2 regions of the Dietzia psychralcaliphila genome follow, and region 2 is predicted to be linked to the other one. Evidence: predicted binding sites of a transcription regulator. Region 2 holds the regulator's gene; the other holds the start of a gene.
What was found. Region 2 encodes LexA, which represses DNA repair genes until DNA is damaged. Its sites were predicted from a motif close to CGAACANNTGTTCG; they were not measured.
Positions count from the first base shown of each region.

Region 1: a site for LexA is predicted at 2,672-2,685, ahead of A6048_RS12205 (HNH endonuclease signature motif containing protein). Genes of this name have one in related genera too.

Region 1 covers NZ_CP015453.1:2,659,670-2,665,031, forward strand. Annotated here, with positions in the region: gene A6048_RS12190 (DUF5701 family protein) at 1-51, opposite strand, end outside; gene pgi (glucose-6-phosphate isomerase) at 178-1,824, shown strand; gene A6048_RS12200 (dihydrofolate reductase family protein) at 1,880-2,488, shown strand; gene A6048_RS12205 (HNH endonuclease signature motif containing protein) at 2,723-4,414, shown strand; gene A6048_RS12210 (SDR family oxidoreductase) at 4,464-5,219, opposite strand; gene A6048_RS12215 (DNA-formamidopyrimidine glycosylase family protein) at 5,216-5,362, opposite strand, start outside.
Region 2 covers NZ_CP015453.1:1,981,777-1,987,138, forward strand. Annotated here, with positions in the region: gene hrpA (ATP-dependent RNA helicase HrpA) at 1-1,977, shown strand, start outside; gene nrdR (transcriptional regulator NrdR) at 2,036-2,491, opposite strand; gene A6048_RS09075 (hypothetical protein) at 2,606-2,968, opposite strand; gene lexA (transcriptional repressor LexA) at 3,198-3,866, shown strand; gene hflX (GTPase HflX) at 3,906-5,354, opposite strand.

The DNA of each region.
Region 1 (5,362 bases), 680 kb from region 2:
GCCGAGCTCCGGCACTCCCAGCTCGACCAGCCGTTCGGCCTGGGCTGACACGGACGGTTCCGGATGAATCATGGGGGTCACGTGTCTGAAACGGGCGGCGGGGCCCCCGTATTCCCGACTAACCTCGCAGACAGACGGCGGGCGATCCCCGGGCGGCAACTCTGGGCAGGAGCAGTGATGACGGACATCAGCACCACACGGCAGTGGACGGCGATCGAGAACCTCGTACCGGCGATCGGTGAGGTGACCCTCCGCGAACTGTTCGCCGCCGACCCGGAGCGGGGTCGGCGGATGTCCGTCACCGCAGGCGATCTGCACGTCGATCTGTCCAAGCACCTGGTCACCGATGACGTCATGACCGCCCTGACCGACCTGGCCCACGCCGCGAAGTTGCCGGCGCAGCGGGCCGCGATGTTCCGGGGCGACCGCATCAACACCACCGAGGACCGATCCGTCCTCCACACCGCGCTCCGTCTCCCGGCGGAGGCCGAGCTCGTCGTCGACGGGCGCGACGTGGTGGCCGACGTCCACGCGGTACTCACCCGCATGGCCGACTTCGCCGACTGCGTCCGTTCCGGTGAGTGGACGGGGCACACGGGGGCGCGGATCGACACGGTGGTCAACATCGGCATCGGTGGCTCCGACCTGGGGCCCGTGATGGTCGACAGGGCACTGCACCATCTGCAGACCGCCGGTATCACCGCGCGCTACGTCTCCAACGTGGACCCCGCAGACCTCTCGACCGTGCTCGCGGAGATCGACCCCGCGACCACCCTGGTGGTCGTCGCCTCCAAGACCTTCACCACGCAGGAGACCATGGCCAACGCCCACGCGGCGCGGCGGCACTTCGTCGAGACCCTGGGGTCGGAGGAGGCGATCGCCTCCCACTTCGTGGCGGTGTCCACCGCCACCGAGAAGGTGGCCGACTTCGGGATCGCGGCGGACAACATGTTCGAGTTCTGGGACTGGGTCGGGGGCCGGTACTCGGTGTCGTCGGCGATCGGCCTGTCGGTGATGATCACGGTGGGCCCGCCGGCGTTCGTGGAGCTGCTCGAGGGTTTCCACACCATGGACCTGCACTTCGCCACCGAGGCCCCCGAGCACAACGCGCCGGTTCTCATGGCCCTGCTCGGCATCTGGTACACCTGCTTCCTCGGGGCTCAGTCCAAGGCCGTGATCCCGTACGCCCAGGGCCTCCTACGATTCCCCGCCTACCTGCAGCAACTCACCATGGAGTCCCTCGGCAAGTCGGTGCGACTCGACGGCTCCGACGTCTCCTACCCCACCGGCGAGGTCTACTGGGGCGAACCCGGCACCAACGGCCAGCACGCCTTCTTCCAGCTCCTGCACCAGGGCACCCAGCTCGTCCCGGTGGACTTCATCGGCGTCGCCCGTCCGGTCGCGGATCTGCCCACTGCCGACGGCGGCGGATCGATGCACGACATGCTCGTGGCCAACCTGTTCGCGCAGTCCCGTGTGCTGGCGTTCGGCAAGACGGAGGACGAGGTGCTCGCGGAGGGCGTCGACCCCGCGATCGCGCCGCACAAGGTGATGCCCGGGAACCGGCCGTCCACCACGATCCTCGCGCCGTCGCTCTCGCCCGGAGTGCTCGGGCAGCTCATCGCGCTCTACGAGCACGTGGTGTTCGTCCAGGCCGCCGTGCTGGGCATCAACGCTTTCGACCAGTGGGGGGTCGAGCTGGGCAAGGCGCAGGCCGGTGAGCTACTGAGGGCCCTGACCGCGGAGAAGCACCCCGGGGACGGCTTCGATTCCTCGACGGATTCACTCGTCGAGATCTACCGCGAGGCACGCGGCCGCCGCTGACCCGCTCCCCCTTCTCGCACCAGGCCCGTCACCCCTCGCGCGGGGTCACGGTGTCGTGCGATTCTTGACCATGGCCACGATCTTCTGCACCGCCACCAGCCTGGACGGGTACATCGCCGACGACGAGGAGAGCCTCTCCTGGCTGTTCGCGACCTCCGGTGACGCCGATCCCGCGGGCTACACGCCGACCGAGCCGGATCCCTCCCTACCCGATCTCCATTTCGACCGCTTCTACGCCGGCGTCGGATCGATCGTCTGCGGCATCAACACCTTCGAATGGGTCCGCCGCGACCTGACCAAGGACGGCACACCGTTCGTCTGGCCGTACACGGAGCCGAGCTGGATCGTCACCCACCGCGATCCCGCCCCTGTCGAGGGCGTCGAGTTCTTCTCCGGTGACGTGACCGACCTGCACCCACTCCTCGTAGACGCCGCCGACGGCAAGGACGTCTGGATAGTCGGGGGCGGTGACCTCGCCGGCCAGTTCGCCGACCACGGCCTACTGGACCAGGTGTGGGTCCACCAGTGCCCGGTCGTCCTCGGTTCCGGGCGCCCCCTGCTGCCCCGCCGACTCCGTCTCCACCGTCAGAAGATCGAGACCCACGGCCAGTTCACGGCGATGCTCTTCGACGTGGTGGGCCCCGAACCCCGCGTCTCGACCTAGCCGGGCATCACACGGGCCGCTCCTGGCGTCACACCTGGCCGCTCCCGGCGTCACACCTGGCCGCTCGTCCGCCGGCAGTGGCGGACACGCGGTCACGCGGTCACGCGGCTGCGCGGCTGCGCGGTCACGCGGCTGCGCGGTCACCAACTAGCTATTGCGTGTTCGAATGTGTGTGCGTATCATAGAACACAAGTTCGACTTGTTGTCAGTGGTACCAGCGCGCGGAGGTGGGGCATGAACGAGAGCGGCGGTGACTCTGTTGACGGCACCTCTGCTGACGGCACCTCTGCAGTCGATCCGTTGACCGGCCTGACCGCAGCGGCTCGTGCCGGATGGGCGGCGGAGAATCGTGCCTCCGCTCAACGACTGTCGGCCTGCTACGAACTACTGCGAGAGTGCGTGCGCCGCGACGAAGCCGGCGCCGGCCATGAATCGCGGCCCGGCCATTCGGTGGTCGACCCGTTCGACGTGGCCACCGGGTATGTGGTGGCGGCGATGGCCGTCTCCACGCTGCGCGCAGAATCCATGGTCTCCTTCGCCGCAGACCTGCACCAGCGCTACCCCGCGATCCTCGCAGCCCTGGCCGCGGGGCGGATGGACCAGCGGGCCGCGGAACTGCTGGCCCGCCAGATGGCCACCGTCGACCCCGAAGTCCTTCCGCTGGTGCAACAGGGAGTGGTCGACGACTACCTGGCCGCGTCGGAAGCCGGCGAACGCCTCGGAGCACAGGCGATACGCGATGCGGTGGACTCGATCATCGCTCGCTACGACGCCGACGGCATCCGCCGCCGCAAAGAGGACGCCAGTCGCGCTCGCGGCGTGCGCATCAACAAGGGTGCCGACGGCATGTCAACGCTGTCGGCCACCCTGGCCACCGAAGAAGCCGCCGTCCTGGCCGAAGCGATCGACCAACGCGCTGCCGAACACGCCGCCGCCGACGCCGACGCGGCCGCCGCACACGCCGCCGCAGCTGAGGCCGCCGGCGAGACGCCCCCGGACCTGGGCTGCCACTACTCCAAGGCCGAACGCCGCGCCGATGCCCTGTTGTCCCTGGTGTGCGGCGACAGCCTCCACCCCGGAAGCCCGGGCCAGCCGCCGGCGCCACTGCGGCCCAAGGTCACCGTCATCGCACCCGGCAACAGCGGTGACGGCGCCGGCGACGGCACCGGTGATGACTGTGGGGCGCAGGTGGAGTTCACCCGTACCGGCCAGGCCGCGCTGCAGGCACTGCTGGACATGCTGGTCACCAGCGACGGGGCCAGCTTCGAGAAGGTCGACCCCCGTGTCGGCGCGGCCGACGACGCCCGCCGCGCCCTGAAGTACCGGCCGAGCGCCGAGTTGGCCCGCCGCATCAGGCTGCGCGACGGCACCTGTCGCCATCCCGGCTGCGCCGTACCGGCCGATGACTGCGACATCGATCACGTCCGGCCCTTCGACCACGCCGACCCCGCACGGGGCGGGCCCACCGAAGAGTGCAACCTGATGTGTCTGTGTCGACGACATCACCGGTTCAAGACGTTCTCCGACTGGATCTACGACCTGCAACCCGATGGCAGCCTCACCGTCATCACGCCTGACGGGGCCACCATGATGACCCGACCATCCGGGCCGCTCGGGGCCTACCGCCGCGAACACGCCCGCAACGAATCCCGCGCCTGGGACAGACAACAACAGCGCAACCCGGACCCGACCACCACGAGCGGTGACACCCGCTCGGAGCCCACCTACTGGACCCGCCGTGCCAGCCGCCTGAACACCGAACGCGCCCGCACCACCGGCACCGCCACAGGCCCGGCCACCGGACCGGACGACACCCGACCCGCCGCTCACAGCCGCTGGTGGCAGCGCAACGCACCCGTCACCAGCAAAGTGGAGCTGGACGTCCGGGCCCTGCTCGACGACATCCTCGATCCGCCGCCCTTCTGACCCACTCTCCCGATCCACCCTCCCGTCCAGGGCGGGCCGGGAGCCCCGGTCAGACGAACCTGCGGCTGACCTTCTCTGGCAGCAGCGTCAGCAACGGGCCGATCGCCTTCCAGGGCTTGGCCGGGACGAGCGCACGGGTGGGCTCGGCGTCGATCGTCTTGACCAGGGCGTCGACCCCCTCGTCGAACTCGGTCATCAGCGACGTCTTGACCGACCGGTTGATGTCGGTGCGGATGTACCCGGGAAGGATGTCGGTGACCTTGATGCGGCTGCCGGAGCTGTCGAGCTCGGCGTGCAGACCCTGCGCCAGCGAGGAGACGAACGCCTTGGTGGCGCCGTAGGTGTTCTGGGCCTTGGGCATGCCACGCAGCGAGCTCACCGACGAGATGAATACCAGGTGTCCCTCACCCCGGGAGTGCATCAGCTCCATCGCGGCCTCGGCCTGGTTCAGCGTGCCCACCACGTTGACCATCGCGGTCTCCCGGTTGGCGTGCGCCTTGCCCGTACCGATGGACGCCCCCTTGCCCAGGCCGGCGTTGAGGACAAAGCGGTCGATCCCGCCGAGTTCCGCGTCGAGCTCACCGAAGACCCGCTCCACCGCGTCGCCGTCGGCCACGTCGAGCTCGCGGACCGCCACCGTGATCGACGGGTTGGCCGCCAGGAGCTCGGCGCGGAGTTCCTGGAGTCGCTCCAGACGACGGGCGCAGAGCGCCAGATCCTTGCCCTGCGCAGCCCAGCGACGGGCCATACCCTCGCCGAGACCCGCGCTGGCGCCGGTGATCAGGATCGTGTTGCGGTCGGTCACAGGTTCTCCTCCGTTGGCGATGGCCCCAGTGTGGCACGCGCCGGCTGGCACGACGGGCAGCGGTAGGCGATGCGATCGAGCGAATCGCTCGGCTCGTCCGGGTCGGCGAGACCACCCAGCCGGAACGTCTCCACCTCGGTCCC
Region 2 (5,362 bases):
GAGTTCCGCGGCACCCGCGGAATCCGCTTCCAGGTCTTCCCCGGTTCGGACCTGGCCCGGAGACCGCCGCGCTGGATCATGGCCTCGGAGCTCGTCGAGACCTCGAGGCTGTGGGCCCGGGACGTGGCGCGAATCGACCCGGGGTGGATCGAACAGCTCGGTGGGCACCTGGTCCGGACCCAGTACTCCGAGCCGCACTGGTCGGACGCCGAGGGTGCCGCGATGGCCTACGAGAAGGTCCTGCTCCTGGGGCTGACCGTGGTCGAGGCGCGCCGCATCCTGCTGTCCCGGGTCGACGCACCCCTGGCGCGCGAGATGCTGGTCCGGCACGGGATCGTCGAGGAACTATGGACCACCCGCATCCCGGTGATCCTGGAGAACGCCGAGGCAGTAGCCCAGGCGCGTGAGCTCGAGACCCGTAGCCGGCGCCGTGACCTGGTGATCGACGACGACGCCCTGGTCGAGTTCTACCTCGATCGACTCCCCGCTGACATCACCTCGGGGCGTCACCTGGACTCGTGGTGGAGGAAACAGGGTCACCGGGATCCGGACCACCTGAGGCTCAGGCCCGAGCAGATCCGCACCTCGGACGCCGCTCCGGCCGCCTCCGCGTTCCCTCCCTTCTGGAGGCAGGGAGAGCGGAGTTTCGAGCTCAGGTACGCGTTCGACCCGGGTGTCGATTCCGACGGCATCACCGTGCGGATCCCTCTCCCCCAGCTGTCCTCGGTCGCCACGTCCGGCTTCGAATGGCTCGTCCCCGGTCTCCGTGAAGAGCTCTACACCGAGATGCTCCGGACACTGCCCAAGTACCTGCGACGTCTGTGTTCCCCGCCTGCCGAGTACGCCGCCCTCGTGGCCGGTGATCTCACCCCACGTTCGGCACCTCTGCCGGTGGCGCTCGCCGCGGCTCTCTCGGCGCGGATCGGGACGACCGTGGAACCACGCGAGTTTCACCCGGAGCGACTCCCCGACCATCTGCGGATGCGCTTCGAGGTTGTCGACGGTGACGAGGTGGTGGCGTCCGGAACGGATCTGGGTGCACTGCGCACCCGCCTGGTGGACAAGGTCCGGGCCACTCTCAACTCCCGGCTCGTCCCCGATGACGGTCCGTATCGGGCGTGGACCTCCGCCACGATCGGGGATCTGGCACCCTCGATCACCGGAACGGTCGACGGGGTGGAGGTCACGGTCTACCCGGCCCTGCAGGTGCGGGCCGACGGCATACACCGGATCGCCTGCGCGACAGAGGAGGAGCGACGGGCCGCACAGACCACAGCCGTGCTGACCATGATCTCCGGCGGCCTGGTCTCGGCGACCTCGATAGTCCGGGGCCGTCCGGTCGAACAGCGCCTCGCGCTCACCCAGTATCCCCATGGAGGTGCCGACGGCCTGGTGTCGGATGCATCGTTGGCCGTGTGCGGGCGGATGCTCGCTCAACGCAAGGGAGCCCCCGTGCTCACGGTGGACGACTTCGCCCAGCTGCGTGCGACAGCCGAGTCCGAGGCTCCGGCCGCCGTGACCGCCGCCATCTCCGCCGCCCTGCCGGCGTTGGTGGCCGCCCAGTCGGTCTCAGCCCGTCTGGCGCAGGTGCCCCGGGAGATCGCAGACGACATCAGACCTGCTCTGGACTTCCTCGTCGGCAAGGGGTTCCTCGCGCGTCATCCGGCGGAATTGCTGCCCCAACTCGAGCGACATGTGAGGGCGATCGATCTCAGGCTGGACATGGCGGAGAAGTCACCGTCGAGGTACAGGGATCTCACAGCCCGACTGGAGACGTCCGAGGCAACGGTCGCGGAAGCGACGGCAGCGCTACGCAGACGACCGGGTGGGGCGCGGACCTCTCGGGATCTGCGGTGGCTGCTGGCGGAGTACCGGGTCGGACTCTTCGCGCAATCGCTGGGAACCGCTCGTCCGGTATCCGCCGAGCGGATCGAGAAGGCCGTCGCCGCGGCGCTGTCGCGACGCAACGGGCGGTGAACCCACACACAGCGCATTCGCTGTCAGGCGGAGCGCTGAGCCTCCGCCGGTAGGCGCGCTAGTGCGTGGCGTGCCGCTCACGGAGGGCGATGATCTCGCTCTCGAAATCCGCGGCCGAACTGAATTGCTTGTAGACGGACGCGAAGCGCAGGTAGGCGACCTCGTCGAGATCCTGGAGCGGGCCCAGGATCGCGAGACCGATTTCGTGCGCGGGAACCTCTGACGCCCCGCCCGCCCTGACGGCGTCCTCGACCTGTTGTGCCAGACGCCGGAGAGCGTCTTCCTCCACCGCCCGACCCTGGCACGCGCGTCTGACGCCGCGAACCACCTTGTCGCGGCTGAAGCTCTCGGTGACGCCGCTGCGCTTGAGCACGGTCAACAACGGAGTCTCGAGGGTCGTGAACCGGTGTCCGCATTCAGGGCACTCGCGTCGACGTCTGATCGCCTGCCCTTCGTCGACCGACCGCGAGTCGATCACCCGGGAGTCCTCGTGGTGACATATGGGGCAGTACATTCCAGCTTCGCCATTCGTCGACCGGCTCCGCACGTGTCCGCCGGCAGTAGCCGACAGCGGTACGGGGGCGACGGGTCGCCGTCCCGGGATCATTCTAGAAGGCGATGCCATAGGTCACGCGTAGGCGGGCCCGCCCAGGAGTGCCAGCGCCAGCAGCATCAGGACCCCGAACACGATTCCGCAGACCAACAGAGCCCACGTGGGGACGTCGTCGACCACCGGCGCATTCGTCCGCACTTCGCCGCCGCAGGCTCTGACCTGGTCCGCCGACGCGGGTCGGACGAGCACCCGACGACCGGGTGCCACCGATCGTGTGGACAGCTGACGTCCACGGTCGAGGGTCCGCGTGGTGTGACGGATGTGCGTGTCGCGGCGGGACCGCAGCCCGGACGCGGCGGGCCGGTCGTGGTCGGTCGCGCAGACCTCCGTCCAGTGCATCGACGGACGCGCCTGTGACTGCATCTCCAGAACGGACATGAAAACTCCCAACTCGATATGGTGTGCGAAGTTCGTTCGCACGCCCGTGTGCATTTGTGTGCACATCTGTTCGAACTCGAACCTGACTAGAGTTGTATCACGCGGGTCCGACAGAGTCGACATTCCAGAGGATATTTCTTCGAACACCTGTGTGGCGCGGACGGTCCGCGGGAAGTAGGGTGTACACAGATAGAGACGTCGAACACCCATTCGCCGAAGGGACCCACACATGCCCAAGCCCGACTTCGAGGCCCTGACGCCTCGTCAGAAGAGCGTTCTGTTGCATATCCACGACACGGTCAAGGACCGGGGCTACCCCCCGAGCATCCGCGAGATCGGTGACGCCGTCGGTCTGCAGTCGACCTCCTCTGTCGCACACCAGTTGCGGACACTGGAGAAGAAGGGCTTCCTGACCCGGGATCCTCACAAGCCGCGGGCTGTCGACGTCCACGGCGTCCCGGGGCAGCGGTCCCGGGGACGGCGCGCACCTGCTCAGGAGGAGCCGCGGCCCAGTGGGGCGGTCGAGCCGGTATACGTTCCCGTACTGGGCCGCATCGCGGCCGGCGGGCCGATCCTGGCCGAGCAGGCGGTGGAGGAGGTCTTCCCACTCCCGTCGGATCTGGTGGGTTCCGGCGACCTGTTCATGCTCCGAGTGGTCGGTGAGTCGATGATCGACGCCGCCATCTGTGACGGCGACTACGTGGTGGTACGTCGGCAGAACGTGGCGGACAACGGAGACATCGTGGCGGCGATGATCGACGGGGAGGCAACCGTCAAGACCTTCCGCAGGGACGCGAGCGGGGTGTGGCTCCTGCCCCACAACCCGTCGTTCAGTCCGATTCCCGGGGAGCACGCGACGATCCTGGGGAAGGTCGTCACCGTCTTCCGCAAGCTCTGACCCCGCGCGGAGTCGGTGTCGTCTGACCTCGTGACAGGGTCAGGCGACACCGTCGTGCGAACTGCCGGTGCGGTACTCCCCTAGCTCTCCGGCCACGGAGGAGGGCAGCCGGACCACGATCCGGGTGCCGTCCTGCGTGTGTTGCTCGTCCACCACTGCGCCCTCTGCGTGCACACGGGAGACCACGTCACCCCGGGTGAAGGGGATCTCGAGCGTCACCTGCGTGTCCCCGGAGGCGACAACCCGCATGATCCGTTCGAGGAGCTCGTCGAAGCCTTCTCCCGTCGCCGCCGAGACGAAGACCGCGTCCGGGAGGGCGTGATGTAGTTCGGTCAGCACGACGGGGTCCGCCACATCGATCTTGTTGATCACCACGAGCTCGCGCGGACTCTCAGCGTTCTGTTCCTCGACGACATCGTTGATGACGGTGCGGACGGCCTCGATCTGGCGCAGCGGGAAGGCGTCCGACCCGTCCACCACGTGCAGGAGCAGCTCGGAATCGACGACCTCCTCCAGCGTCGAACGGAAGGCCTCGACGAGCTGCGTCGGGAGGTGTCGGACGAACCCGACGGTGTCGGTGAAGACCACGGTGCGCCCGTCCGGGAGCTCGGCCCGCCGGGTGGTGGGGTCGAGGGTGGCGAACAGCGCGTTCTGGACCAGAACGCCGGCACCGGTGAGGCGGTTGAGCAGACTGGACTTGCCGGCGTTCGTGTACCCGGCGATAGCGATCGAGGGCACCGGGGTGGCGCGCCGGCGGTGCCGCTTGGTGTCCCGGGCCTGCTTCATGCCCTTGATCTCCCGACGCAGCCTGGCCGTGCGCTCCCGGATACGGCGGCGATCCGTCTCGATCTTCGTCTCACCGGGACCGCGGAGACCGACGCCCCCGTTGCTGCCCGCCCGGCCACCCGCCTGCCTGGAGAGTGCCTCGCCCCAGCCGCGTAGGCGCGGCAACATGTACTCCATCTGCGCCAGGGAGACCTGGGCCTTGCCCTCACGGCTGGTCGCGTGTTGGGCGAAGATGTCGAGGATCAACGCGGTGCGGTCGATGACCTTGACGTTGACGACCTTCTCCAGGGCGATCAGCTGACCGGGAGTGAGCTCACCGTCACAAATCACCGTGTCGGCGCCGGTCGCGTCGATCACGTCCTTCAGCGTCTTGGCCTTGCCCGAGCCGATGTAGGTGGCGGCGTCGGGCTTGTCGCGGCGCTGGATCAGCGCATCGCACACCTCCGAGCCGGCCGTCTCGGCGAGCTGGGCCAATTCGGCCATCGCGGCCTCTGCCTGTGCTGCGGATCCCTCGGTCCAGACCCCTACGAGGACGACCCGCTCCAGCCGGAGTTGGCGGTACTCGGCGTCGTTGACGTCCTGGAGCTCGGTCGACAATCCGGCGACGCGGCGCAGCGAGGAGCGCTCCTCGAGCTGGAAGTCGCCGACCGAAGGATCATGGTCTCGTGTGGCCCGGTCAGGGGCGGTGTCATCGGTAGTCATTCACCGGC